3 regions of the Streptomyces sp. NEAU-YJ-81 genome follow, and region 3 is predicted to be linked to each of the others. Evidence: riboswitches for the same ligand, from Rfam matches in the RefSeq annotation. Region 3 holds a riboswitch; each other region holds the start of a gene.
What was found. Region 3 has a riboswitch for thiamine pyrophosphate ahead of thiC (phosphomethylpyrimidine synthase ThiC). Riboswitches for the same ligand answer to the same signal wherever they lie in the genome.
Positions count from the first base shown of each region.

Region 1 (9,400 bases), on a different contig from region 3:
CCGCCGACCGTGACCGGGGGGCCGCTCGGCTGAGCGGCCCCCTCTTCCGCGACGAGCGGGAGCCGCAGCCCGGACCCCGGCCGCCCGCCGGGCGCCCGCCGACGCCCCCCGACCCCGCGCCCGACCCGGCCTCGGCCGACGGCGGCGCGCGCGGCGCCGGTGCCGGGCAGGGGAAGAAGAGCGCGGGCCGTAATCTGCGCGCCGCGATAGGGGTGGGCATCGGCCTCGGCGTGATCATCGTGGCCTCGCTCTTCATCTACAAGCCCGTGTTTGTCGGCGTGGTAGCGGTCGCGGTGGTGGTCGGGCTCTGGGAGCTGACCTCACGGCTGACCGAGCGCAAGGGCATCCGGGTCCCGCTGGTGCCGCTCGCGGTCGGCGGGGTCGCCATGATCGTCGCCGGCTATGTGCGCGGTGCCCAGGGCGCGGTGGTGGCGGTGGCGCTCACAGCGCTCGCGGTGCTGGTCTGGCGGATGACCGAACCGCCCGACAACTACCTCAGGGATGTCACCGCGGGCGTCTTCGCCGCCTTCTACGTGCCGTTCCTGGCCACCTTCGTGGCGCTCATGCTCGACACCGGGGACGGCCCGTGGCGGGTCCTCACCTTCCTGCTGCTGACCGTGGTCAGCGACACGGGGGCGTACGCGGTGGGCTGGCGCTTCGGCAAGCATCCGCTGGCGCCGCGGATCAGCCCCGGCAAGACGCGCGAGGGGCTGCTGGGCGCGGTGACCTTCGCGATGGTCGCGGGCGCGCTGTGCATGCAGTACCTCATCGACGACGGCGTCTGGTGGCAGGGCCTGCTGCTCGGCCTCGCCGTCGCGGTCAGCGCGACCCTGGGCGACCTCGGCGAGTCCATGATCAAGCGGGACCTCGGCATCAAGGACATGGGCAAGCTGCTGCCCGGCCATGGCGGGATCATGGACCGGCTCGACTCGCTGCTGCCCACCGCGCCGGTCGCGTGGCTGCTGCTGGTGATCTTCGTGGGCGGCGGCTGACGAGGCCGCCCACGGGCCCCGCGCCACACATGGCGCGGGGCCCTTCGTACGTCTGCGACACTGGGTGAATCATGCCTAAGCCCGGAGAACTCACCTTCGCCGCGCCGCGCGGGGCCAAGAAGCCCCCGCGGCATCTTGCCGACCTCACACCCGCCGAGCGCCGGGAGGCCGTCGCCGCCCTCGGGGAGAAGCCCTTCCGGGCCAGTCAGGTGTCGCGTCACTACTTCGCGCGTTACGTCGACGACCCCGCACAGTGGAGCGACATACCGGCCGCCGCGCGCGAGAAGCTGGCCGCCGGGCTGCTGCCGGAGCTGATGAGCGTGGTGCGCCACATCAGCTGCGACGACGACACCACGCGCAAGACCCTGTGGCGGCTCTTCGACGGCACGCTCGTGGAGTCCGTACTGATGCGCTACCCGGACCGGGTCACCATGTGCATCAGCTCACAGGCGGGCTGCGGGATGAACTGCCCGTTCTGCGCCACCGGCCAGGCGGGGCTGGACCGCAATCTGTCCACCGCCGAGATCGTGCACCAGATCGTCGACGGAATGCGGGCCCTCCGCGACGGTGAGATCCCCGGTGGGCCGGCCCGGCTGTCCAACATCGTCTTCATGGGCATGGGCGAGCCGCTGGCCAACTACAACCGCGTCGTCGGCGCCATCCGCCGGCTCACCGACCCCGAGCCCGACGGCCTCGGCCTTTCGCAGCGCGGGATCACCGTCTCGACCGTCGGCCTCGTGCCGGCGATGCTGCGGTTCGCCGACGAGGGGTTCAAGTGCCGGCTCGCGGTGTCGCTGCACGCGCCCGACGACGAGCTGCGCGACACCCTCGTGCCGGTCAACACCCGCTGGAAGGTGCGCGAAGTCCTGGACGCCGCGTGGGAGTACGCGGAGAAGTCCGGCCGCCGGGTCTCCATCGAGTACGCGCTGATCAAGGACATCAACGACCAGGCGTGGCGCGCCGATCTGCTCGGCCGGCTGCTCAAGGGCCGCCGGGTGCATGTGAACCTCATTCCGCTCAACCCGACGCCCGGCTCCAAGTGGACGGCGTCCCGGCCCGAGGACGAGAAGGCGTTCGTGGCGGCCCTGGAGGCCCACGGGGTGCCGGTGACCGTCCGGGACACCCGTGGCCAGGAGATCGACGGGGCCTGCGGGCAGCTGGCGGCTTCGGAGCGCTGAGGACCGGCTGATACGGTGCCTGAGCATCGTCGCATCATGCGATCGTCGCAAAACTGAACATCCGTACAAGTGAACATTCCGACAGGGGAGCGCTCACAGCGCTGAGAGTGCGGCACGGCCGCAGACCCTCGGACCTGATCCGGGTCATACCGGCGTAGGGAGTCAGCATCACCATGAACAGCCAGCTTCGGCGTGCCATCTCAGCCGCCCTTTTCGGCTCACTGGCGTTGGGCGCGCTCGTCGGCTGCGGCGAGGATTCCAAGAGCGGCGCGGACTCCAAGACGGTCACCCTGGTCACGCACGACTCGTTCGCGGCCTCCAAGGCGGTCCTCAAGGAGTTCACCAAGGAGACCGGCTACAAGGTGCGGGTGCAGGCCGGGGGCGACGCCGGAGCCGCCGTCAACCAGGCGATCCTGTCCAAGGGCCACCCCCAGGGCGATGTGTTCTTCGGCGTCGACAACACCCTGCTCTCCCGGGCGCTCGACAATGACCTGTTCACCCCCTACACGGCGAAGGGCCTCGACAAGGTCCCGACGGCCCTTCAGCTCGACCGGGCCGAGCACCGCGTCACCCCCGTCGACTTCGGCGACATCTGCGTCAACTACGACCGTAAGTACTTCGCCGACAAGAAGCTGGCGCCGCCCCGGACGCTGGAGGATCTGACCAAGCCCGCCTACAAGAACCTCCTCGTCACCGAGAACGCGGCCACCTCGTCCCCCGGCCTCGGCTTCCTCCTCGCCACGGCCGCCAAGTACGGCGACGACGGCTGGAAGGGCTACTGGAAGAAGCTGCGGGCCAACGGCGTCGAGGTCGTCGACGGCTGGGAGCAGGCGTACTACGACCGGTTCTCCGGCTCGGCCGGCGGCGGCAAGGGCGACCGGCCGCTCGTCGTCTCCTACGCCTCGAGCCCGCCCGCCGAGGTGGCCGACGCCAAGACCAAGCCCGCCAAGGCCCCCACCGGGGTGGCGACGGGCACTTGCTTCCGGCAGGTGGAGTTCGCCGGGCTGCTGAACGGAGCGGGCAACACCAAGGGCGGCAAGGCGCTGCTGGATTTCCTGCTGAGCAAGCGGTTCCAGGAGGACGTCCCGCTGAACATGTACGTCAACCCGGCGCGCGAGGACGCCAAGCTGCCGGAGCTGTTCACCCGGTACGGGGTCAGGATCGCCGACTCCGCCACCCTGGCGCCGCAGAAGATCGCCAAGAACCGTGAGCCGTGGGTCAAGACATGGTCCTCGCTGGTCCTGTAGAGCCCCGCGAGAACCGTAAGACGGCCGACGGCCACCGTAAGGCCGACAGGGCAGCCGGCGGCGGCCGTCGCGCGCTCGCTCTCCGGCTCGCCCTGATGGCGGTGCCGCTCGCCTTCTTCGCGGTCTTCTTCGCCTATCCGGTGGCCGCCATCGTCACCCGGGGGCTGCGCGTCGGCGGGCAGTGGCGGTTCGGCCGGATCGCCGAGGTGGTCACCGATCCGGCGACGCTGGACGTCCTGTGGTTCACCTGCTGGCAGGCGGTCGCGTCGACCGCCCTCACGCTCGCGGTCGCGCTGCCCGGCGCCTATGTCTTCGCCCGCTTCGACTTCCCCGGCAAGGGGCTGCTGCGGGCCGTGGTGACCGTGCCGTTCGTGCTGCCGACCGTCGTCGCCGGATCCGCCTTCCTGGCTCTGCTCGGCCGGGGCGGGCTGCTGGACGAGCTGTGGGGGATGCGGCTCGACACCTCCGTCTGGGCGATCCTCCTGGCCCATGTCTTCTTCAACTACGCGGTCGTCGTCAGGACCGTCGGCGGGCTGTGGGCCCAGCTCGACCCGCGCCAGGAGGAGGCCGCGCGGGTGCTCGGCGCGAGCCGGCTGTCGGCCTGGCGCCGGGTGACGCTGCCCGCGCTGGCCCCCGCAGTCGCCGCCGCCGCGCTGATGGTGTTCCTGTTCACCTTCACCTCCTTCGGCGTGATCCAGATCCTCGGCGGCCCCCGCTACGCCACCCTGGAGGTGGCGATCTACCGGGAGACCGCACAGCTGCTCGACCTGCCCACGGCGGCGGTGCTCACCCTCGTCCAGTTCGCCGCGGTCGCGGCCGTGTTGGCCCTGCACGCGTGGACCGTAAGGCGCCGGGAGAGCGCCCTGCGGCTCGTCGACCCCGGCCGCACGGCGCGCCGGCCGAACGGCCCGGCGCAGTGGGCGCTGCTGTGGGGCGTGCTGGCGGTGGTCGCGCTGCTGATCGTGACACCGCTCGCGGTGCTGGTGGAACGCTCGCTGAACGGACCGGACGGCTACGGATTCACCTACTACGAGGCGCTCAAGTCGGCCGCCGACAGCGGAGGCACCTTCTTCGTGGCACCCATGGAGGCCATCGGGAACTCCCTGCGGTTCGCGGCGGTCGCCACCGTCTTCGCCCTCGCCGTGGGCGGCCTCGCCGCCGCCGCGCTCACCCGTAAGGCGGGCAGGCTGGTACGGGGCTTCGACGCGCTGCTGATGCTGCCCCTGGGCACCTCGGCCGTCACCGTGGGATTCGGGTTCCTGATCGCCCTCGACGAGCCCCCGCTGGATCTGCGTGCCTCCTGGTTCCTGGTGCCGCTCGCCCAGGCCCTGGTGGGCGTGCCCTTCGTCGTACGGACCATGCTGCCCGTGCTGCGGGCGGTGGACCACCGGCTCCGGGAGGCGGCGGCCGTGCTCGGGGCGTCCCCGTGGCGGGTCTGGCGGGAAGTGGACCTGCCGCTGGTCGGGCGGGCCGTGGCGGTCGCGGCGGGCTTCGCGTTCGCCGTCTCCCTGGGCGAGTTCGGGGCGACCGTCTTCATCGCGCGCCCCGACCAGCCGACCCTCCCGGTGGCCATCGCCCGTTTCCTGGGCCGGGCCGGACAGCTCACCTACGGGCAGGCGATGGCCCTGAGCACGATCCTGATGCTGGTCTGCGCCGGATCGCTGCTGGCACTCGAGCGCATCCGCACCGACCGTTCCGGAGAGTTCTGAATGACGCTGCTGCGACTGGACGAGGTGACCGTAAGGTTCGGCCGGCGCGATGCGCTGGACGCCGTGGATCTGGAGGTCGCCGAGCACGAGACGGTCTGTGTGCTGGGCCCGAGCGGAAGCGGCAAGTCCACCATGCTGCGCGTGGTGGCCGGGCTGCAGCGCGCCGACGACGGCCGGGTGTGGCTCGCCGGACAGGACCAGAACGGGGTGCCCACGCACCGGCGCGGGGTGGGGCTGATGTTCCAGGACCACCAGCTTTTCCCGCAACGGGACGTGGGCGGCAATGTCGCCTTCGGGCTGCGGATGCGCAAGGTGGGGCGGGCGGAGGCGGATCGCCGGGTCGCCGAACTGCTGGAGCTGGTGGGGCTGCCGGGCGCCCAGCGCCGCCCCGTCGACTCGCTCTCCGGCGGCGAGCAGCAGCGGGTGGCGCTCGCCCGCGCGCTGGCCCCGCGGCCCAAGCTGCTGATGCTGGACGAGCCGCTGGGCCAGCTCGACCGGGGGCTGCGGGAGCGGCTGGTGATGGAACTCCGCGAGCTCTTCGCACGGCTGGGGACCACCGTCCTCGCGGTCACTCATGATCAGGGGGAGGCGTTCGCGCTCGCGGACCGGGTGGTGGTGATGGACAACGGCCGGATCGCCCAGACCGGCACCCCGCTGGAGGTGTGGCAGCGGCCCGCCACCGAGTTCGTCGCCCGTTTCCTCGGCTTCGACAATGTGGTCGAGGCGACCGTGGACGGCGAGGTCGCCGACACCCGCTGGGGCAAGCTGCCCGTTCCGCCCGGCTCCCGGCCGGGCCCCACCAGGCTGCTGGTCCGCCCGGCCGGGGTGCGGCTGACGGACCCCGAGGAGGGGCTGGCGTGCACCGTGGAGACGCGCACCTTCCGCGGCGACCATGTGGCGCTCATCCTGCGGCCGGCGGACCTGGCCGCGCCGCCTCTGCAAGCGTCCTGCGCCCTGCGGGACGCCCCGGAGGCGGGGGCCCGGGTGGGGGCGGCCTTCGACCCGGCCGATGTGGTGCTGTTGGACGCCGCTTCCTGACACGCGAGTTCCTGGCGTCAGGGCGCTTGCGGCGGGGGCCTGACGCTTGGACTACGGCGCGCCGGGGTGCGGTCCTCATGCTGGGGCCTCCGGCGCGGGAACTCTCCCACGCCGGGGCCTTCGTGACGTCGGGTCAGCCCAGCAGCGAGAGCAGCGCCTCGGGTGCCTCGTCCACCGAGTCCACCAGTGCGATACGGGCCTTCATGGACCGTCCCTCCGCGAGCGCTTCGAGCAGCGGCCAGGTCGGCAGTCGCCGGGTCCAGTGGTCCCGGTCCACCAGCACCATCGGGGTGGGGTCACCGCGCGACTCGTAGTAGTTCGGCGTCGCGTTGTCGAAGATCTCCTGGACGGTCCCGGCGGCGCCCGGCAGGAAGACCACGCCCGCGGTCGAGCGCGCCAACAGCCCGTCCTCCCGGGTGGCGTTGGCGAAGTACTTGGCGATGTGTGAGGCGAACGCGCTCGGCGGCTCGTGTCCGTAGAACCAGGTGGGGATGCCGACCGACGCCCCGCCGTCCGGCCAGCGTTCGCGAACCGCGAAGGCGGCCTCGGCCCATGGCCCGATGGACGGCCGGAACGAGGGGGTCTTGCCGAGCAGTTCGAGCGCCTCGTCCAGCATCGGGTCCTCGTGCGGAGCGGCGTAGGCGCCCAGGTTCGCGGCCTCCATCGCGCCCGGCCCGCCGCCCGTCGCGACCGTGAGACCGGTCCGCGCCAGGGCCCGTCCGAGGCGCGCGGCGCCCGCGAACCCGTCGGAGCCGCGCTCCAGCGCGTGGCCGCCCATGACGCCCACCACCCGCGTCCCGACGAGGAATTCGTCGAGCGCGTCGGAGACCGCGTCGTCGTGGATGGAGCGCAGCATGGAGGCGAAGATGTCGCCGTCCGTCTTGGTCCGCTGGAACCAGGCGTAGGCGAGCGCGTCCGGCGTCCGCGGGTAACCGCGCTCCGTGAGGCCCTCGAAGATCTCCGCGGGCGAGTAGAGGGTGCCGCGGTACGGATCGAAGGGCAGATCCGGCACCGGCGGGAACACCAGCGCACTCCCGGCCCGGACCTTCGCGGCCGCCTCGGACTCCATCGGGCAGCCGAGGAAGACCGCCTCGCTGGTGTCGGTGGAGAGGAGCGCGGCCGTACGGCTCGTCAGGTCCACGGACTGGACCCGGAACCCGGCCAGGGTGCCGCGGGCGACGACCTGGTCGAACTCCTCGATGGACTCTATTTCCCGGTCTGGTTCCTGCACGCCGACATGCTAATCACACCGGAGGTGGGGGGCTGTGGATTGAGGCAAACGTGACCGGGCCGCTTGGTCGCACAATCCAGGCATGGACACCAACACCCGAGATTTTCAGCGGCGGAACGGCATCGCCGTGAGATGCGCCACCACCCACACCAGCGGCACCAGCAGCGCCAGCAGGGCCGTCGCGCGCAGCGCGGCCGCCCCGCGGAGCAGCCGGGCCGGTGCGCCGAGGCGGAGCAGCGCGGCCGTTGTGCGCTCGCGCGCGCTCCTCGCCTCCACGGCCGCGGTCAGGGTGGTGGCCGCGGCGCACAGCGTGACCAGTGCCGCGCCCAGACCGGTGAGCGGGCCGAAGGCATGGGCGCCGGACGGCCCGGAGGCCCTTCCGTACAGCTCCAGGACGGTGTATCCGGCGGAGGCCAGGGCGCACAGCGCGCCGACCGGACGTCCGATAAGACCGGCCTCCTGCTGGAGCATGCGCCCGGCCAGCAGTCGCAGCACGCCGGGCCGCCCGATGGCCAGCAGCCTGCCGCACAGATGGGTGAGGCCGGGCCCGGCCAGCACCAGCCCGAGCGCCGCCAGGGCCCAGCCGCCCACCACACCGGGCGGGTTGCCGCCGAGCCGGCCCGGCACGGCGAGCAGGGCGTCGGGGTGCGGGGGCGCGTCGCCGCTCGCGTATGCCTGCAGGGCGAGTCCGGCCGCGGTCAGGGCGATGCCCCACGGGAGGCCGGAGGTGGCCCGGTGGGGCCAGGGCGCGACCGGCCCCGTCACGACGGTGGGCGGAGCCGGGACCGCCGGGCGGCGGGCGCCTCGTGGTTCGCGGGCCGGCTGGTGTCCGGCCCGCGGCTGCCGGGGCCACAGCCCGGCCGCACACGCCGCGCCCACCAGCGCGGGGACGAGGGCGAGCAGCGTCACGGTGCCGGCCAGGGGCAGCGGCCGACCGCCGCCGAGCTGCCGGCCGTCCGCCCCGCTTCCGGCCCAGTCCAGCCAGGAGCCGAGGTCGCCGCGCAGATGGAGGAAGACCAGCAGCGCCAGCACACCGCCGAGCGCGCAGGCGGCCGCCATCGAGACCGCCGCGAGCAGTGCCGCACGGGCGGGGCCGAGCCCGGCCGCGGCGAAACCGGGGCCCGGCCCGGTGCTGGGGTCGGCGCGGCCCACGGCGACGGCCAGATGGACGGTCGCGGCCAGTGGCACGAGGCACCACAGCAGCCGCCCCACCGCGCCCTGCGAGTCGGCCGGATGGCCCGAGGCGAACCCGAGGGCGCTCAGCAGCAGAAAGCTCGCGCCCGCTGCCGCGACGGTGACCAGCGACCGCCGCAGCAGCACCGATGGGCGGGCACCGCGGGTCAGACGGAGGCTGAGCACGCGGCCCTGCCTTCCGCCTCGGAGGGGTCCGAGTCCACCCGGCGCCCGTCGAGCAGGGCGACGGTGCGGTCGGCGAGGGTGGCCACCTCCTGGTCATGAGTCGCGAGGACGACCGTGATGCCGTGGGAGCGGGCCGCCGAGGTGAGGGTGCGCAGCACCTGGGCGCGGTCGGCCTGGTGCAGCGGGGCGGTGGGCTCGTCGGCGAAGAGCACGCTCGGCCCGGCGGCCAGGGCACGAGCGATGGCGACCCGCTGGCGCTGCGACTGCAGCAGCGCGGCGGGCCGCACCCGGGCGCATTCGCCGACGTCGAGCCGGTCCAGCCACTCGCACGCGGCGCTCTTCGCGGCGCGCCGCCCGGTGCCGCGCAGCAGCAGGGCGAGCGCGGCGTTCTCCCAGGCGGTGAGCTCGGGGACGAGATGGGGCTCGGTGCCGATCCAGCCGAAGTGGTCGCGCCGCAGCCGTTCGAGACCGAGCGAGGGGAGGCTGTGCACGGGGACGCCCTTGAACCACACCTCCCCGCCGTCCGGGACGAGTTGGCCCGCCAGGCAGCTGAGGAGGGTGGTCTTGCCGCAGCCCCGCGGACCGGTGACGGCGAGGATCTCGCCTTCTCGGGCGCCGAGGGAGACACCGAGGAGGGCGGGTGAGC
Region 1 covers NZ_JAGFNO010000006.1:335,332-344,731, forward strand. The annotation lists gene J5X86_RS17655 (phosphatidate cytidylyltransferase) at 1-992, shown strand, start outside; gene rlmN (23S rRNA (adenine(2503)-C(2))-methyltransferase RlmN) at 1,064-2,170, shown strand; TPP riboswitch at 2,244-2,348, shown strand; gene J5X86_RS17665 (thiamine ABC transporter substrate binding subunit) at 2,344-3,417, shown strand; gene J5X86_RS17670 (iron ABC transporter permease) at 3,513-5,126, shown strand; gene J5X86_RS17675 (ABC transporter ATP-binding protein) at 5,127-6,164, shown strand; gene J5X86_RS17680 (LOG family protein) at 6,298-7,395, opposite strand; gene J5X86_RS17685 (hypothetical protein) at 7,501-8,754, opposite strand; gene J5X86_RS17690 (ABC transporter ATP-binding protein) at 8,736-9,400, opposite strand, start outside.
Region 1: another riboswitch for thiamine pyrophosphate. It lies ahead of J5X86_RS17665 (thiamine ABC transporter substrate binding subunit); the one in region 3 lies ahead of thiC (phosphomethylpyrimidine synthase ThiC).

Region 2 (9,400 bases), on a different contig from region 3:
GTGTGGACGACGACGCCGAGCGCACCGATCTCCCGGCCGCGCCGGAGCGAATGGCGCAGGGACTCCACGGAGCGGTCGGCCGTGGCCTCGGTGTGCGAACCGAAGTTGATCAAGTAGGGGGCGTGGACATACGCCGGTATCGACCGCTCGGCGCAGGCGGCGCGGAACGCCTCGTCCTGGGCGGGCGTACCGGCCGGGGTGGCCCAGCCGCGCGGATTGGCGACGAAGACCTGGACGGTCTCGGCGCCGATGCCGGCGGCGTGCGCCAGACCGACGGTGGCGAGACCACCGGCCACACGAATATGGCCACCGATGGGATTGCGATGCGTACTCACATACCCAAGGTTCCCAGGTGAGGAGGGCCCGTGTGATCGGGCCTGTCCCCACTGTCGGAGGGCGCCTCTACGAGATCCTGGGCGATGAGAAGCTGCTCGACTTCTGGCTGGAGCGGGTCAGCTTCGGTTGCCCTAGAACACGCCGCCCTTGATCTTGATGGTGATCGTGCTCCCCTTGGGCGCCTCGTCCCCGCCGTCGACCGACTGGTCCTGCACCTTGTCCCCGGGGAACAGCAGCGCCTTCTCGACGTCCACCTTGAAGCCGGCGTCCTCGAGCTGCGCCTTGGCGTCGTCGGCCGTCATGCCCGTGACGTCCGGCACCTCGATCATCTGCACGCCCTTGGAGACGGTCAGCGTGACCGTATCGCCCTTGGCGCCCTCTTCGTCTCCCTCTCCCGAGGGGGACTGCTCGGCGACCGAGCCCTTGTCCTCCTCCGAGAACACCTGCCGCTCGGCGATCTTCACCTTGAAGCCCTCGTCCTCCAGCTCGGACCGGGCCTCGTCGACCGAATCGCCCACCACGTCCGGGATGTCGACCGGCTGGCCCTTGCTGACCACGATCGACACCGGCGTCTCGGGGCGGCGCACGGAGCCGGAGACCGGGCTGGTGGAGAGGACCGAGTCCTGGGCCGTCTCACTGCTGAAGCGGCGGATGACCTTGCCGATCGTCAGCCCCTGGTCCGCGATCTTCCGCTTGGCCTCGGCCAGCGGCATGCCCACCACATTGGGCACCTCGGCCCGCGGCGGCCCCTGGGAGACCCGGATGGTCACGGTGCCGGTGTCGCGGACGCGCTCGCCCGGGCCGGGCTTGGAGCCGATGACCTTGCCCTTGGGGATGACATCGCTGAACTCGTTGACGACCTTCACATCGAGCCCGGCGCCGTGCAGCTTCTTCTCCGCCTGCGCCTGGGTCTTCCGCAGCACCGGCGGGACCTCGGTGAACTGGCCGGCGCTGATGTACCAGACACCGGCGGCGAGGGCGATCGCCAGCACCACCGCGGCGACGATCGTCATGATCCCGCGGCGCGACATCCCGCCCCGGCCGCGTCGGCCATGCCCCTGCTGCCGAGGCGGTTCCGGCGGCAGCTCCAGACGGCTGGTGTGGTTGAGCAGCTCCTGCTCGTCGTCGACGGCGGCCGCCGGTCGCGGAATCACCGTCGTACGGTTCTCGGCGCCGGCCGAGGTGTCCTCCCTGGCCTGCGGCGGTACCGCGTCCAGCTGGTCGTCGGTCAGCGCGGCCCGCACCGCGCGGGTCGCGCTCAGCAGCGCGACGGCGTCGACGGGACGCCCCTCGGTCGCGCGCGCGGTGGCCGAGGCGACCAGCGCGTCCAGCTCCGGGGCGACCCCGGGCGCGAGGGCGGACGGCGGCGGGACGTCCTCGTTCAGATGCTGGTAGAGGACCTGCGCCGGGGTACTGCCGCCGTGCGGCTTGGAGCCGGTCAGCATCTCGTACAGCACCACACCGCAGGCGTAGACATCCGCGCGGGGGTCGGCCGTGCCGTGCTCGATCTGCTCGGGCGCGAGATAGGACACGGTGCCGAGGACGGTGCCGGTGGAGGCGCTGGTGTTGGTGTCCACCGCCCGGACCAGGCCGAAGTCGGCGACTTTGACCCGGCCGTCGTCCCCGATCAGCACGTTCTCGGGCTTCATGTCGCGGTGGACGAAACCGGCGCGGTGGGCCGCCCCGAGCGCGGCCAGCACCGGCTCCAGGATGTCCAGCGCGGCGCGCGGATGCAGCGCCCCGCGCCCGCGGAGCACATCGCGCAGGGTGCAGCCCGCGACGTATTCCATGGCCAGATAGACATGGCCGCCGTCCGCTCCCTGGTCGTAGACGGCGACCACATTGGCGTGCGCGAGTCTCGCGACGGACTTCGCCTCACGGATGAAGCGGTCGACGAAGGCGGCGTCGGAGGCGAGGCTCTGGTGCATCACCTTCAGGGCGAGCACACGGTCCAGCCGGGTGTCGACGGCCCGGTAGACCGTCGCCATCCCGCCAACGGCGATCCGCGCCTCAACGCGGTAGCGGCCGTCGAGCTCCTGCCCGACGAGGGGGTCCTGGAGGGTCGTATCCACGGGGGAAGTCTACGAGGCATCGATATGAGCCATGACCGCCCGCCCCAGGTGGGGCGGGTACTGCAGCGGAACGGTGACACCGGCGGGTCAGTTGTGCGACGCGGCGGCGATCGCGGCCAGCTCCTCGAGCGCGGAGGTCCAGGACAGCGTGGCGTACTCGGCGTGCTTGGCCTTGGCGTCGTCGGGGACGGCCAGGGCACGGATACCGCTCTCCGCCAGCCGCAGCCGGGTGCCCCGCCCCTCGGGGGAGAGCGCGAACTCCACCAGGGTCGCCTCCCCGGGGTCCGAGGGCGCGTGATCGGGTTCCAGGGCCAGCCGGAAGCGGAAGAGCGTGTCGGGGACCGCCTGCTCGACCTGACCGTGGAACTCTCCGTGTTCGTCCCACCGGAACCGGAGCCTCCCGCCGGGGTGCGGATCGATCTCGCAGCCGCCGGGGGCGTACCAGACGCGGATGTGCTCGGGCGTCGTCAGCACCCGCCACACCCGGTCGATCGGCGCCGGTACGTACACCTCGCGCTCGATCCGGTCGTCCACGGTCACGGTCACGGCGACCACCTCCGCGCTGTGCGCTGCTCCCTCAATCCACGGTAGAGGGCCGCGCCGGGCCCGGACAGCGGCGGGCCGGACGCTGGGTCGCTGGGCGGGGGCATGGCCGGACGCCGGGCTTGGGCGGGGGTCTGGTCGAGCGCCGGGTTCGGGCGGGGGACCGGCCGAACGCCCTGCCCGGACGGCGGCTGGCCGAGCGCCCTGCCCGGACAGGGGCTAGCCGAACGCCGGGCGCTCGGGGTCCAGGGCCGCCAGGCCCTCCGTCGGGCTCGACGCCTCGGCGAAGTGGCGGCGCGGGATCCGGCCCGCCCGGTGGGCCAGCCGGCCCGCCTCCACCGCGTGCCGCATCGCCCCCGCCATCAGCTCCGGCTCCTGGGCCCGGGTGACGGCCGAGGCGAGCATCACCGCCGCGCACCCGAGCTCCATGGCCAGCGCGGCGTCCGATGCGGTCCCCGCGCCCGCGTCCAGGATCACCGGCACGGTGGCGCGCTCGGTGATCAGCTGGAAGTTGTGCGGATTGCGGATGCCGAGACCGGAGCCGATCGGGGAGCCGAGCGGCATGATCGCGGCGCAGCCGACGTCCTCCAGCTTCCGGGCCAGGATCGGGTCGTCATTGGTGTACGGGAGGACCGTGAACCCGTCGTTGACCAGCGTCTCGGCGGCGTCCAGCAGCTCGATCGGATCGGGGAGCAGGGTGCGCTCGTCGGCGACCACCTCCAGCTTGACCCAGTCCGTGCCCAGGGCCTCCCGGGCGAGGCGGGCGGTGAGCACGGCCTCACCGGCGGTGAAACACCCGGCGGTGTTGGGGAGCGGGCGGATGCCGTGCCGGTTCAGAACGGAGAGCACCGACCCTTGCACCGTGGGGTCGAGCCGCCGCATCGCGACGGTCGTCAGCTCGGTGCCGGAGGCCAGCAGCGAGCGTTCCAGGATCTCCAGGCTGGGAGCGCCGCCGGTGCCCATGATCAGGCGGGACCCGAAGTCGGTCCCGGCGATGGTGAGCGGGTCGGGGGTGGTGAGGGGCGCGCGGCCCGGGGCGTTCGGGGGGGTGGTGACGGGTGTGGCGGCAGTAGCGGCCGTGGTTGCAGTAGCGGCCGTGGTGGGAGCCATGGGTGGATCAGCCTCCTTGGACCGCGGTGAGGACCTCGACGCGATCACCGTCGCCGAGCGGGGTCGCGGGCCATTGGGTGCGTGGGACGACCGTCTCGTTGACGGCGGCGGCGACGCCCGAGGGCGCCTGGGTGAGGGTCGCGACAAGCCGGTCGAGGGTGGTCCCGTCCGGGACCTCGCGGGGCTCGCCGTTGACGGAGACGGTCATGGGTGCTGCTCCTGTGCTGGGGAGGGTGTGGCTGCGGGGGCCGCGAAGCGCCGCGGGGTGAACGGCCGGGCCTCCGGCGGGAGTTCTCCGCTCGTCAGCGCCTCGGCCATGACATCGCCGGTGATCGGGGTGAGCAGGACGCCGTTGCGGTGGTGGCCGGTGGCCAGCAGCAGCCCCGGCAGCGCGGTCGGGCCGAGCATCGGGGCGTTGTCGGGTGAGCCGGGGCGCAGCCCGGCACACGTCTCCACCAGCGGCAGTTCGGTGATGCCGGGCACCACCTCATGGGCGTCCCGCAGGAGTTCGTAGACCCCGCCCGCGGTGACCGTGGTGTCCCAGCCCAGCTCCTCGCTGGTCGCGCCGATGACCAGCTCGCCGTTCTCGCGCGGCACCAGGTAGACCGGCCCGCCGCGCACCACGGCCCGTACGGTCCGGGAGAGGAACGGCGCGTACCGCTCGGGCACCGACAGCCGCAGCACCTGCCCCTTGACGGGTCGTACGGGCGGCAGGACGTCGTCGGGGACGCCCGCGAGCCGTCCGCTGAGGCTGCCGGCGGCCAGGACGGTCCGCTCGGCAGCCAGGCGCGTACCCCCGGTCAGCTCGATCCCGGTGGCGCGGTCGCCGTCCAGCAACAGCCGCTCCGCGCGGGCGCGGTGGAAGGTGACCCCGGCCCGCTCGCACGCGGTGAGCAGCGCCGCCGTCAGCCGCCGCGGGTCCACCTGGTTGTCGCCGGAGACGCGCAGCCCGCCGTGTACGCCCGGCGCGAGCATCGGTTCCAGACGGCGGCATTCACGCCCCGTCAGCCATTCGGTCTCCAGCCCGAGCCCCTGCTGGAACGTGTGGAGATCGCGCAGCTGGGCGCGGTCGTCGGCGTCGAACGCCACGGCGAGCGTGCCGCAAGAGCGGTGGCCCACGTCCTGGCCGCTCGCCTCCTCCAGCTCGGCCACGAAGTCCGGATAGCGGCGCGCCGAGGCCAAGTTGAGCCCGAGCAGGGTCTGCTCACCGTAATGAAGCTCGGTGACGGCGGCCAGCATCCCCGCCGCCACCCAGGCGGCTCCGCCCCCGGGCGCCGGGTCGGCGAGGGCGGTGCGCAGCCCCCGCTGGGCCGCCCGCCAGGCCGTGACCAGGCCGATGATGCCGCCCCCGATGACGAGGGCGTCGTACGGTCCGCCCACGGATGGTCGGCGGCCAAGCCCAGAGGTGTGTGGTCCGTCGTCGTGACCTGGTGCGTGCGTGGACACGGTGCCCCTCCCTTCGCCGGCATGACCCGGATCAGGTTCGTACGGTCGGAGGCCGTTCCAGCCTCCCTCTCAGCCCGGTACGTCCGGGCTCCCGCGAGTGCTCTGCCCCGCCACCCTAGTACGGCCCCGAATCGCCCGAAAGCCCGACCACCCACCAGCCCCCGCCCCCTCCCCTCTGTGCCCGAGATCTCCCCTCGCCCTCTGCGGTCCGCCCCACCAGCCGCAATACAGTGATCGTGTGAGCGATGAGACGACGACGAAGCCGTCCTCGAGCGGCGGCGAACAGCGGGTGGTGATCGTCGGAGCGGGCATGGCGGGGGTGCAGACCGCCGTCGCGCTACGCGAACAGGGCTGGACGGGGGAGATCGTCCTGCTGGGCGCGGAGACCCACCAGCCCTACGACCGGCCGCCGCTGTCCAAGGCCGTGCTGCTCGGCAAGGCCGAGGGGTCGACGCTCGACGTGGACTTCGCCGGGCTCGGCATCACGCTGCGGCTCGGCGTCCAGGTCACCGGGCTCCGTACGGACAAGCGGCTCGTCGAGACCGCGACCGGACAGCTCCCGTACGACGTCCTGGTGATCGCCACCGGCGCTGAGCCGGTCCCGCTGCCGGGCAGCGAGGGCGTGCCCGGCGTCCATCTGCTGCGCACCCTGGACGACGCGGTGCGGCTGCGCCCGGTGCTCGCCCGGCAGCGCGAGATCGCGGTCGTGGGGGCGGGCTGGATCGGCGCGGAGTTCGCCACGGCGGCGCGCGAGGCGGGCTGCGCCGTGACCGTCGTCGAGGCCGCGGACCGGCCGCTGGCGGGCGCCCTCCCGGCCGAGGTCGCGGCCCCCATGGCGGCCTGGTACGAGGACTACGGGGCCCGGCTGGTGACCGGCGCCCGGGTGGCCTCCGTGGACGAGAGCGGGCTGGTGCTCGGCGACGGCACCCGGCTGCGGGCGGGCGCGGTGGTCGTCGGGATCGGGGCCCGGCCGGCCACGGACTGGCTGGCGGGCTCGGGCGTGGAGCTGGCCGAGGACCGCTCCGTCGCCGCCGACGACCGGCTGCGCACCTCGGCGCCGGACGTCTACGCGGTCGGCGACTGTGCCTCCTTCCCGTCCGCCCGCTACGGCACGCGGCTGCTGGTGCACCACTGGGACAACGCGCTGCAGGGGCCGCGCACCGTCGCCGCCAATGTGGTGGGGAGCCGGATGGTCGCCCACTTCCCCGGCGCGGTCTACGACCCGGTGCCGTATTTCTGGTCCGAGCAGTTCGGGCGCTTCGTGCAGTACGCCGGGCACCATTCGGAGGCCGATGACTTGGTCTGGCGCGGCGATCCGGCCGGTGCCGCCTGGTCGGTGTGCTGGCTGCGCGAGGGCGCCCTGGTCGCCCTGCTGGCCGTCGGCCGTCCGCGCGATCTGGCCCAGGGGCGCAAGCTGATCGAGCGCGGCGCCCGGCTGGACCGGACGCGGGCCGAGGACCCGTCGGTGCCGCTGAAGTCGGCCGTCTGCTGACCGGCCGGTTGGCCGCCGGGCGGGGCGTGTGGGGCGGGCCGGGCGGCCCGCGCGGCGGGCGCCCGGCTACCCACTGTCAGTCCCAGATGGCAGGCTTGTTCCGTGACCGAGATTGACGCAAAGATCGATGCTCTCGTCCCCGCCTGGCTCACCCTCCCCGACGTCGCCGAGCGACTCGGTGTCGAGGTGACGCGCGTCCGGCAGCTGGTCAAGGAGGGCCAGCTGATCGCGGTGCGCCGTGGCGAGAACAGGGTGCTTCAGGTGCCCGAGGAGTTCATCGCCGACGGAAAGGTCGTCAAGGGCCTCGTAGGGACCTTGACGCTGTTGAAGGACGACGGCTTCAGCGACGAAGAGATGCTGGAGTGGCTCTTCACCCCCGACCCGAGCCTGCCTGGCACCCCGGCACGGGCCCTGGGCGAGAATCGCGGTACGGAAGTGAAGCGGCGCGCGCAGGCGCTCGCCGTCTGATGTTGCTCCCGTCCAGCTTTCGGCGGCCTTCCGTACGGGCTCGTACAGAGCCCGTACGGGGCGTGTACAGGGCTGGTCGCTCTCGCGTTTTCGTCGCCGTTGTCGCATGTAATCGCACGTAGTCGCGTGTTGTCGCACACGGCGTACGGGCCGGGCTCCGCGCCCGGCCCGTACGCCGCCGACCCTCCGGGGGTACCGAACCATGTCCACCACCGCCACCGCGCATGAGCAGCTGGCCGACGCCCGCCTCTATCTGTGCACCGACGCACGGAAGCGCCAGGGCGACCTGCCGGAGTTCCTGGACGCCGTCCTGGCGGCGGGCGTGGACATCGTCCAGCTGCGGGAGAAGGAGATGGAGGCGGCCGAGGAGCTGGAGCACCTCCAGGTCCTCGCGGATGCCTGCCGTCGCCATGGAAAGCTGCTCGCCGTCAACGACCGCGCCGATGTCGCGCATGCCATCGGCTCGGATGTGCTCCATCTGGGCCAGGGCGATCTGCCGGTGCCCGCGGCGCGCGCGATCCTCGGCGCGGACGTGCTGATCGGGCGCTCCACGCATGCGGAGGCGGAGGTGGACGCGGCGGCCGTCCAGCCCGGTGTGGACTACTTCTGCACCGGCCCCTGCTGGCCCACCCCCACCAAGCCGGGCCGCCCCGCCCCCGGGCTGTCCCTGGTGCGCCACGCCGCGGCGCTGGGCACCGAGCGGCCGTGGTTCGCCATCGGCGGAATCGACGCGTCCAACCTGGATCAGGTCCTGGAGGCGGGCGCCCGCCGCATCGTCGTGGTCCGGGCCATCACCGCTGCCGACGACCCGGCGGTGGCGACGGCGGAGCTGGCCAAGCGGGTGCGCGCGGCCTGACCGGGGCCCGGCCCCGGCTTTTCACCCGGCTTTCACCCGGTTTTCATCCGGCTCGGCTCGTCCGCCGGTCGAGGGCGCGCCGAGCTGTCCGCACTGCGGACAGAAAGCTGGCAAAACCCCCAAACCTCCGCGGCCGGGTGGGCGTAGCCGAGCCGGGTGGATAGCCTGCACGTATGGCCCTAGGCACCGCTTCCACCAGGACCGATCGCGCCCGGACCGTGCGCGATCTGCTCGCGTCGGGCGAGCAGTCGTATTCCTTCGAATTCTTCGCCCCCAAGACGGCGAAGGGCGAGCAGACGCTGTGGAACGCCATCCGCAAGCTGGAAGCCGTCTCGCCCACCTTCGTCTCCGTGACCTACGGAGCCGGCGGTTCCTCCCGTGAGGGCACCGTGCGCGTCACCGAGAGCATCGCGACGGACACCACGCTCACCCCCGTCGCCCATCTGACCGCCGTCAACCACTCCCGGGCCGAGCTGCGCAACATCATCGGGCAGTACGCCGGCGCCGGGATCCGGAACATGCTGGCCCTGCGCGGCGACCCGCCGGGCGACCCCACGGGGGAGTGGATCCGGCACCCCGACGGCCTCGACTACGCCGTCGAGCTGGTCCGGCTGATCAAGGAGTCCGGAGACTTCTGCGTCGGCGTGGCCGCGTTCCCCGAGATGCACCCCCGCTCGACGGACTGGGACACCGACATCCGTCACTTCATCGACAAGTGCCGTGCGGGCGCCGACTTCGCCATCACGCAGATGTTCTTCTACCCCGAGGACTATCTGCGGCTGCGCGACCGGGTCGCGGCGGCGGGCTGTACGACACCGATCATCCCTGAGATCATGCCCGTCACGAACGTCAAGCAGATCGAGCGGTTCGCACAGCTCAGCAATGCCGCGTTCCCGCCCGAACTGGCTGAACGGATCCTGGCGGTGAAAGACGACCCGGCGGCTGTACGCTCGATCGGAATCGACTACGCCACAGAGGTGTGCGCGCGGTTGATGGCCGAGGAGATCCCCGGGCTGCACTTCATTACCCTGAACCACTCCCCGGCGACGCTGGAAATCTACGAGAATCTGGGACTGC
Region 2 covers NZ_JAGFNO010000034.1:47,963-57,362, forward strand. The annotation lists gene J5X86_RS42375 (deoxyribonuclease IV) at 1-335, opposite strand, end outside; gene pknB (Stk1 family PASTA domain-containing Ser/Thr kinase) at 468-2,408, opposite strand; gene J5X86_RS52190 (SRPBCC domain-containing protein) at 2,496-2,954, opposite strand; gene J5X86_RS42390 (thiazole synthase) at 3,171-4,061, opposite strand; gene thiS (sulfur carrier protein ThiS) at 4,069-4,269, opposite strand; gene thiO (glycine oxidase ThiO) at 4,266-5,441, opposite strand; TPP riboswitch at 5,499-5,612, opposite strand; gene J5X86_RS42405 (NAD(P)/FAD-dependent oxidoreductase) at 5,818-6,999, shown strand; gene J5X86_RS42410 (Rv2175c family DNA-binding protein) at 7,102-7,467, shown strand; gene thiE (thiamine phosphate synthase) at 7,670-8,323, shown strand; gene metF (methylenetetrahydrofolate reductase [NAD(P)H]) at 8,497-9,400, shown strand, end outside.
Region 2: another riboswitch for thiamine pyrophosphate. It lies ahead of thiO (glycine oxidase ThiO); the one in region 3 lies ahead of thiC (phosphomethylpyrimidine synthase ThiC).

Region 3 (9,400 bases):
CGGACGTCTTCATCAGACTCCAAGTCGGCTGTGAACGGGCCCTGTTCCGGGCCGGGGCCGCCCCTCTGGTGGCCTTCCTCGATCGGACGGACCGGGTGGTGCCTTTCGGCCAGGAGCCGGCGGCCTGCGATCCGGTCGGCGATCTCGACGCCGAACTCCACCGCATCCTGGCCGAGGACCGGTACGCGGGCTGAGCGCCGGATACGCGGCGGCGGGCCGAAGGCCGGTGTGCCGCGGCTGAACCGGCCGCCATTACCGAACCGGCCGTCACCACCGAACCGGCCGGATAACCGAGCCAGCCGGGCGGCGTGCCCGGTGGCTGAGCGGCTCGTCGCCCAGCGGCTCGTCGTGTCCCCGCCCGGCGGCCCAGCGTGCCGTCCCCGATGGCTCGTCGTGCCCTCGCCCAGCGGCTGTGTCCCGGCCCGGCGGCTCAACGTGCCGTTGCCCGGCCGCTCAGCGCGTCTTGGCCCGGCGCCGCCGCCCGCGTCCGCCCCGGCCGGTCCTGGCTCCCTGGGCGCCGCCCGCGTCGGCCCCCCGCTCCGCGCCGCCGTCCGCCGCCGGGGCGCCGTCCGCCGCCGGGGCGCCGTCCGCCGCCGGGGCGCGGTCCGCGGAGACCACGAGCACGGCCAGCGCCGTGGTCACCGGCACCGAGGCGACGAGCCCGATGCTGCCCACCAGCGTCCGTACGATCTCCTCCGCGACGATCTCGCTCGTGGCGACCGTGCCCACACCGCTGTCCGCGATGGAGAACAGCAGCAGCAGCGGAAGCGACGCGCCCGCGTACGCCAGCACCAGCGTGTTCACGACGGAGGCGATGTGGTCCCGCCCGATCCGCATCGCCGCCCCGTAGAGCCTGCGCCGGGACGCGGTCGGGTCCGCGGCCCTCAGCTCCCACACCGCCGAGGTCTGGGTGACCGTCACATCGTCCAGCACACCCAGCGAGCCGATGATCACGCCCGCCAGCAGCAGCCCGCGTATCTCGATGTTCGGATAGAGGCCGTGCACCAGCCCGGTCTGGTCGTCCGTATTGCCGGTCAGGCTCGCCCAGGCGATGAACAGCGAGCCCAGCACCCCGATCAGCAGCAGTGACACCAGTGTGCCGAGCACGGCGACCGATGTACGGGCCGTCAGCCCATGGCACATATAGAGCGCGAGAAGCATGATCGCGCTGCCCCCGACGACCGCGACCACCAGCGGATTGGAACCCTGGAGTATCGCCGGGAGGATGAACAGCGTCAGCACCCCGAAGCTGATCGCCAGCGCCACCAGCGCGAACACCCCGCGCAGCCGCCCCACCACCACGACGGCGAGCGCGAACAGCCCCGCCAGCAGCGCCATCGGCATCGACCGGTCGACGTCGGACACGGAGTACTGCAGGTCCTTGGGCGCCTTGGGGGCGTACGCCAGCTTCAGCTCCTGCCCGGCGCTGAACTGACGCGAGGCGTTGGGCTGGACGATTTCGGGGAAGGTGCGACCTTTGTCCTTGCCCGAGGTGACCTCGATGGTGGCCTTCTCGCAGACGCTCTTCTTCCCGCCCTGCCCGGGGGCGCCGTTCTGGGCGGCGCTGTCCTGGCCGGGCTCGGTGGGCGCCTGCGGCTGGGCGTTGACATCGGCGCAGTTCACCTCCTCGACCTTCACCACCCGTCCGGCGACGGTCTGCTGGTCGAAGCCGAGACCGCTGCGGCCGCTCGCCTTGTGGTCGGGCGTGCCGCCCGGCCAGAGCACGATCAGACCGGCGACGACGGCGACCGCGAAGGGGATGAGCACCGTCGCGATGATCTTGCGGAGGCGGGCGGAGACGGGAGCGGCGGGGCCATGACCGTGGGAGTGGCCGTGTGAATGGCCGTGGCCGTGGTCGTGCGCCTGATCGGAGGGGCGGGGCTGCTCGGGCGGGTGGTCCTGCTGGATGGCGGTCACGGTCGCATCATCGCAAGAGGAGTGGGCCCCCTGTTCAGCACTGTGGATAAACCGTTAGCGTGGGCACGAACCTTTGCAATCGCGGGAGCTCGGAGCACCGGGCTGAGAGGGCGCTGACGCTGACAGCTGCGCCGACCGCTGAACCTGTTACCGGGTAATGCCGGCGTAGGGAGTGGGTCTCATGACTCAGCAGGATGCATCATCGCGCGCCGAGAAGGCCGAATTCGGCTGGCATAAGGGATATGTCGCGGGTTCGCGCCCGGACCTCCACGTCCCGGTCCGCCGAGTGCACCTCACCAACGGCCAGGATGTGACGCTGTACGACACCTCCGGCCCGTACACCGACCCCACCATCGAGACGGATGTCCGCCGTGGCCTGGCGCCGCTGCGGCAGAACTGGATCGTCGCCCGCGGCGACACGGAGGAGTACGCGGGCCGTCCCGTCCGCCCCGAGGACGACGGGATCAAGCACACCTCGCCCCGCGGGGGACTGCGCAACCTCGACGCGGTCTTCCCCGGCCGCCCGCGCCAGCCGCGGCGCGGCCGAGCGGGCGGCCCCGTGACCCAACTCGCCTATGCGCGGCGGGGCGAGATCACGGCGGAGATGGAGTACGTGGCGATCCGCGAGAACGTCTCCTCCGAGGTGGTCCGGGAGGAGATCGCGGCGGGCCGCGCCGTCCTCCCGGCCAATGTCAACCACCCGGAGATCGAGCCGATGATCATCGGCAAGCGGTTCCTGGTGAAGGTCAACGCCAATATCGGCAACTCCGCCGTCACCTCCTCCATCGAGGAGGAGGTCGAGAAGATGACCTGGGCGACCCGCTGGGGCGCCGACACGGTGATGGACCTCTCGACCGGCCGCAACATCCACACCACCCGCGAATGGGTGCTGCGCAACTCCCCGGTCCCCATCGGCACCGTGCCGCTCTATCAGGCGCTGGAGAAGGTCGACGGCAGGGCCGAGGAGCTGACCTGGGAGATCTACAAGGACACGGTCATCGAACAGGCCGAGCAGGGCGTCGACTACATGACCGTCCACGCCGGCGTCCGGCTGCCGTACGTCCCCCTGACCGCCCGCCGCAAGACCGGCATCGTCTCCCGCGGCGGCTCCATCATGGCGGCGTGGTGCCTCGCCCACCACCAGGAGTCCTTCCTCTACACCCACTTCGAGGAGCTCTGCGAGATCCTCGCGGCGTACGACGTCACCTACTCGCTGGGCGACGGGCTGCGTCCCGGGTCGATCGCCGACGCCAACGACGAGGCGCAGTTCGCGGAGTTGCGCACGCTCGGCGAGCTCAACCGGATCGCCAAGGAGCATGGCGTCCAGACGATGATCGAGGGCCCGGGCCATGTCCCGATGCACAAGATCAAGGAGAACGTCGACCTCCAGCAGGAGATCTGTGAGGAGGCCCCGTTCTACACCCTGGGCCCCCTCACCACCGATATCGCCCCCGCCTACGACCACATCACCTCCGGCATCGGCGCCGCGATGATCGCCTGGTGGGGCACGGCGATGCTCTGCTACGTCACGCCCAAGGAGCACCTGGGCCTGCCGGACCGCGATGACGTCAAGACCGGCGTGATCACCTACAAGATCGCCGCCCATGCAGCCGACCTGGCCAAGGGCCATCCGGACGCCCAGGCATGGGACGACGCGCTTTCCGACGCGCGCTTCGAATTCCGCTGGGAGGACCAGTTCAACCTGGCCCTGGACCCGGACACGGCCCGCTCCTTCCACGACGAGACCCTCCCGGCGGAACCGGCCAAGACGGCACACTTCTGCTCGATGTGCGGGCCCAGGTTCTGTTCGATGAAGATCAGCAGAAGCATCACAGAGCAGTTCGGCGGCGACGCCGACGCGACGCCCGAGGAGATCGAGGCGGGGATGCTCCAGAAGTCCAGGGAGTTCGCGGAGGCGGGCAACCGCGTCTATCTGCCCATCGCGGACTGAGGCGCGGACGCGTAGGCCGAGATCGCCGGTGAAGCCCGGCAAAGCAGCGCCTGCGGGGTGAAACAGGCGATACGCTGCGGGACGGGTCCGAAGCCGCAACTTGGATTTGCGACTTCGGACCCTCAGCGTGCCGCTACGCGGGCGGAAGCTCAGCCACGTAGATCGGATGTCCGCTGTCCGCCAGCCCGTTCTGACGGATGCAGCGGTGCTTCTGGAGGAACCGCAGACAGGCGTGCACCCGCTGCCGAGTGAGCCCCGTCTTGGCCGAGAGCGTCTCCAGCGAGTGGCCGATCTGTCCGGCTTCGGCCAGCGTGGGGAGGATGTAGACGGCCACCGCCCATACGTCCTCGGTGATGCTCAGCCGGTCCTTCCACTGTGCGAACAGGTCCTCCGTCCTGAGCCTCAGCTCCCGCTTGTCCGCCTCGGGCTCCTCGCCCGGTCGGCAGCCCAGCGCATCGAGGATCTGTGACCACGCCTGCTCGGACCGATGCAGGGAATCCAGTACCTCCGTATGGAAGCGTTCGGCCCGCGTCTCCAGTCGGACGATCGCGTCCATGAGCTCGCTCGGTGGAGTGGGGCGGGAGATCTCGGAGACTTCCAGCGCGTATGAGCCCTCGCGTTGGACGGTGGCGATCACTCTCGAGACCCACTGTTTGAAGGGCAGGCACGCGGGCTTGGTGCAGCCGTTCACGAGGAGGATAAGTCCTTCGAGATCGACGAGCTGCAAGTCTCGGCGCCATTCCCTACCTGCGGGAATGCTGAGACTGTGACTGGAAGTCACAGTCTCAAGAGACTCTCGCCGCTCCTCCGGCACATGATCGAGCAGAGCCTTCCGCGTCGTGGTGTAGCCGAGCTCTCGGCACACATCGGCAGCGGGGAACCAGTGCTCTCCGTTGGGCAGGGTCAACCTTCGGACCCGGGCCCCCGTGGCCGCGTAGACGAAATCGTTGACGTCCATGGCGTCGTGCCGGGCGGATGGGCCCGGCGGTGTGTTGTGTTTGCGCATCGCGCATCACCTCCACCGATGGACGCTAAACATCACCGCCCATCAATTCCCCCGAATAGGCGGAAGTTCCCTCGATCGGTGGATAATTGATCGATTTGAGGACAAACCGTGCACCAGCGCCAAGCCGGCTGGTGCTCGGCGCCGCTGGACCCCGAGCCCGGGATCCGGGGTCCGGCGGCCTCGCCAGGTGGCGACAGTGCCGCCCGGCACAGCAGTATGCGAGGCATGGGAACCGACGCGGAGCCGATGGCGGACTGAGGCGGACTACGGACATGGGCCGCACTTCACTGCTGAGCAGCGGACGCGGGCGCTTTCCTCTTCTTCCTGTTGGCCCGTTTCACGTGAAACATCCCTTCGAGCGTTGGTCCGTGCTCCGAGCCGTCCTTGGGCCGGTCCGGAGCGCGGGCCGCTGGGTGGTTCACGCGGTGAGTGCGGCGACGACCCGGTTGGTCATCTCCTCCTGGGTGGTCAGCGGCGTCGGGGCGTAGGAGAGGACGAAGCGGAGCGCCTGGTCGCGGGTGGCGAACATGCGGGTGCGGTAGCCGTATGTCTCGCCGGTCTTTCCCCAGAACGTCACGCCGTTCACCGTGGCCGTCTGCAGCCCGAGGCTGTAGCGGGCCGGGGTGCCGTCCAGCATCCGTACGGAATCCGGGGGCAGGGTGAAGAGCTTGTCCAGCGCGTGGGGCGGCAGCAAGGCGCCGGAGAACAGGGCTCGCTGAAAGCGGGACAGGTCGTCGAGGGTCGAGACCAGCTCGCCTTCGCCCCAGGCGCTGGACTGGTTGTACACGGTGATATCGCGCAGCGACCCGTCGGTCATCCGCAGATAGCCGTGCACATGAGGACCGTGGAGGCGGGGGTCCTGGCCCGGCAGCAGGGTCCGGGTCAGGCCCAGTGGGCGTAGGACGCGGGACTCGATCGCCTGGCCGTAGGGGCGGCCGGTCAGCTTTTCGATGATCAGGGCGAGCAGGACGTAGTTGATGCCCCGGTACTCCTGTGTGGTCCCCGGATCGAACTTCAGCGGGTCGTGCGTCACCGTTTCGACCCACTCCCGCGGTGTCCACCGGTCCCATCGATGCCGCAGGACCCCTTCCGGAGTGCTGTCGTCCGGCAGCCCTCGATGGTCGGGCAGTCCGCTGGTGTGGTTGAGCAGCTGGGCCACGGTGATGCGGCGGGAGAAGGCGGAGGGCAGCAGATCCGGGAGGTACCGCCCGATGGGGGCGTCGAGCTCCACCCTGCGCTCGGCCCACAGTTGCAGGACCACGGTGGCCACGAACGCCTTGGTGACGCTGCCCGCACGGAAGCGGTCGTCCGGGCGTACGGCACGCCCGCTCCCGAGGTCCGCCGCCCCGGCCGTGCCGTACCAGTGGTCGCCTTGGCGGTCGACGCGCAGTTGCGCGGAGGTGGCGGGTGGATGGGAGAGATCGCTGATAGCTGCCTGCAGGGCGGCTTCGTCGGGCGCCGTGGTCGACGCGGTGGTCCCCGCCGCCGCGCGGGCCTCGGTGTTCCCGGCCACGGCCAGCAGCGTTCCGGCCGCGCAACCACCCATGAAGGTACGTCGGGTCAAGGAAGTCATGGTCAGCCATGCTGCCGAGGCAGCCGTGCCCCGCCATCCGGGATGACCCCACGTGCACCCTCACGCGCGCCCGGAATGACCCCGGGGTGGCCCCGGACGCGGGCTAGTCCGGCTGGTGCTCAGGCCCGCCGTAGTCGGGGCTGGTGAAGTCCGGGCTGCTGTAGCGGGGGCGGGCCTTGGGGCCTTCGCCGTCGGTGCTGAAGCCGGGGCGGCTGTAGCCGAGGTGCGGGGTGCGGCTGACCGTTTCGGGGTTGGTCGGGACGTAGGCGGAGGGGGACGGGGCCGAGGGGTTGGCCAGGGCCTCGCGGAGGAACGGCAGGATGCCGCGCTCCAGCAGGGCCTGACGCCAGACCTCTCTGGCGCGGTCCACCTCCTCGAGCTGCTCGCTGCGCGCCTCGCCCCGGATCGCGCTGGAGCCGTTGCGCAGCGCGGTCAGGAGCAGTCCGACGGCGGCGATGAGGATGCCCGCGGCGGTCAGCGCGGCGAAGAACCAGCCCGCTGTGACCATCGGCTGGGCGATGGAGGGGGCCGGGTCGAGCACGTTGAGGACGTAGCCGACGATGAGGAAGATGATCGCGGCGGTTCCGGCGAGCACCGGCGCCAGCACCGCGAGCATGGCGACGAGCCCGGCCCCCGCGGCGTCCTGCATCGCGTCGGCGAGCCCCACCGTGCCGTCCGGGTGCTCGCGCTCGCTCACATTCCCGGCGAGCGGGAAGAGCGGCGCGGGCTCGCGCAGTTTGGCGCGAGTTTCGCGGTAGTCCTGATATTCGGCGGCCGCGCATGCCGCTATCGCGGCCGAGGCGCCGAGCGCCATCGTGCGCAACTGCTCGGCAGTGAGCCGCTGCCCGACACCGGTGAGGTCCGGGCGATGGTCGGCGGTGCGCAGTGCCTCGTCGAGAACCCGCTCGAACTCTGGGCGGTCCTCGGTCAGCAGGTGCGGAGCGCTTTTCATGGTGCATCCCCCGATGCTCCGTAGGGCCGTGACGCCGGCTTGCGCCGGGCGGTCGGGCGGAAACGGAGGAGAGCCTGCGACGGATAAGCCGATGGTAGAGCCGATCCGGCGCGGGGTGACAGCAAGTTTCGCGAATTGCTCCCGCGCCGGTGAAGCTCTCTATCTGCCCCGGGCAGCGTCCGCTGAACCCTCAGTCGGTCAGGGGAAGTTGAACGACCAGCAGTTTTCCGGCCATGGTGACGCCGCCGTCCATGGCCACGGCGAGATTGTCCGCGTAGACATGCGGGCCCTCGACGGCGGGCGTGCCGCCGTCCTCGCCGTCCTCGGATCCGACCTCGCCGAGCAGATACGGGATGGGGCTGTGGCCGTGGACGATGCGCTCCCCGCCGTAGGTGTCGAGCAATTCGCGGGCCGCCATGGGCCCGGCGTCCTCGTCGCGGAAGGCGAACCGCTTGGTGAATTTGCGGAACAGGTCCCAGCACTCGTCGGCGTCGCTGCGCTGCAGCGTCTCGGTGACGGTGTCGTTGACGGCCTCGATCGAGTCGCCGTAATCCAGATAGGCGGTGGTGTCGGAGTGGACCAGCAGATGCCCGTCCTCCTCCGCCATCGCGTCCAGCCGGGACATCCACTGGAGGTGGTGGTCCTCGAGCCGCTCCATGTCACTGCGCTGGCCGCCGTTGAGCAGCCAGGCGGCCTGGAAGGAGGCGGTTCCGGCACCGGAGTTGACGGGCGTGTCGCCGAACCGCTTGGCGCCGATCAGCAGCAGCTCGTGATTGCCCATCAGCGCCTTGCAGTAGCCGCCCGCGGCCGCGGCCTCGGCGGAGAGCTGCATGACCAGGTCGATGACGCCGATGCCGTCCGGGCCGCGGTCGGTGAAGTCGCCGAGGAACCACAACCGGGCGTTGCCCGCGGCCCAGTTGCCCTTGGGGTCGATCAGGCCCTCGGCGGCGAGCGCCTCGCGCAGCTCGTCGTGGTAGCCGTGGACATCGCCCACGACGTACAGCGGGCCGGGCCCCTCGTCCTCGGCGAGCGGGCCGTGCTCGGGCTCGGGCAGTGAGGTGAGCGCGACGGTGGGGCTGTCCTGCGGCGGGACGAGCGGAGTGTCCGGGATGGTGTGCCCGGGGCCCAGGACCGGGAGCCGCTCGGTCGGGGTGTACTCGGCGGGCGGCGGCGTGGCGGGCGCGGGCGGCGCATCAGGAGCCGGAGCCCCTGGTGCGGGCACCCCCGGTGCGGGCACCCCTGGAACCGGCGCCCCGGGCGCGGGAGCCCCTGGTGCGGGCGCGGGTGGTGGCACGGGCGCGGCGGGGCCCGGCGCCGCGGGCGCGGGCCCGGGCGGTACGGCTCCGGGCGCGCCCAAGCTGGGCGGGGTGAACGCCCCGTACGCGGGCGCGGGCGGGGCGGGCACCCCGTACGCGGGCACGGGTGGGATCGCAGCCGTGGTCCCTGCCGTGGCTTCCAGACCGGCCCCCTGAGTCATCGACCCCTCCACCATCACGCCGCCGTCCCACCTTGTGGACCTTGCCTGGTCGACGGCGGTCCGCGGTGTCGTCCGCCCATCATAGGAATGACCGTGAGGGCTTGTGACGCACCAGGGTGCCGTCAATCGGTGCTCGCTCCTGCTTGGTCGGACTTTTATCCCGGATTGGCCCGGTAGGGGAAGCCCATTGGGCTCAGGTCCTCCTCGGGTCATCCTTGAGTCGCCCTCAGGTCAGCCTCCGGCGCGGCTGCGCGGGGCGCTGACCGTCGTACGCGGCGGACGGCGCTGTGACGACGTCCGCACGATCAATTCGGTGGGTATGACCTGCTCGACGGGGTGGTCGGTATCAAGTCCCTCGATGGCGTCGATGAGCAACTGTACGACCGCCGTGCCGATCCGGCGGGGTTTGAGTGAGAGGGTCGTGATGGGCGGCTCGGTGGTGCGGTAGACGGTCGATTCGCTGCAGCACACCAGCAGCAGATCGTCCGGGACGCGCAGTCCGTAGCGGCGGGCGGCGGCGAGCA
Region 3 covers NZ_JAGFNO010000001.1:415,259-424,658, forward strand. The annotation lists gene J5X86_RS01875 (SsgA family sporulation/cell division regulator) at 1-194, shown strand, start outside; gene J5X86_RS01880 (YibE/F family protein) at 454-1,917, opposite strand; TPP riboswitch at 1,989-2,106, shown strand; gene thiC (phosphomethylpyrimidine synthase ThiC) at 2,099-3,868, shown strand; gene J5X86_RS52375 (DNA-binding protein) at 4,002-4,559, opposite strand; partial or broken gene J5X86_RS52380 (Bro-N domain-containing protein) at 4,569-4,874, opposite strand; gene J5X86_RS01895 (serine hydrolase) at 5,293-6,447, opposite strand; gene J5X86_RS01900 (hypothetical protein) at 6,551-7,399, opposite strand; gene J5X86_RS01905 (metallophosphoesterase) at 7,590-8,891, opposite strand; gene J5X86_RS01910 (LacI family DNA-binding transcriptional regulator) at 9,108-9,400, opposite strand, start outside.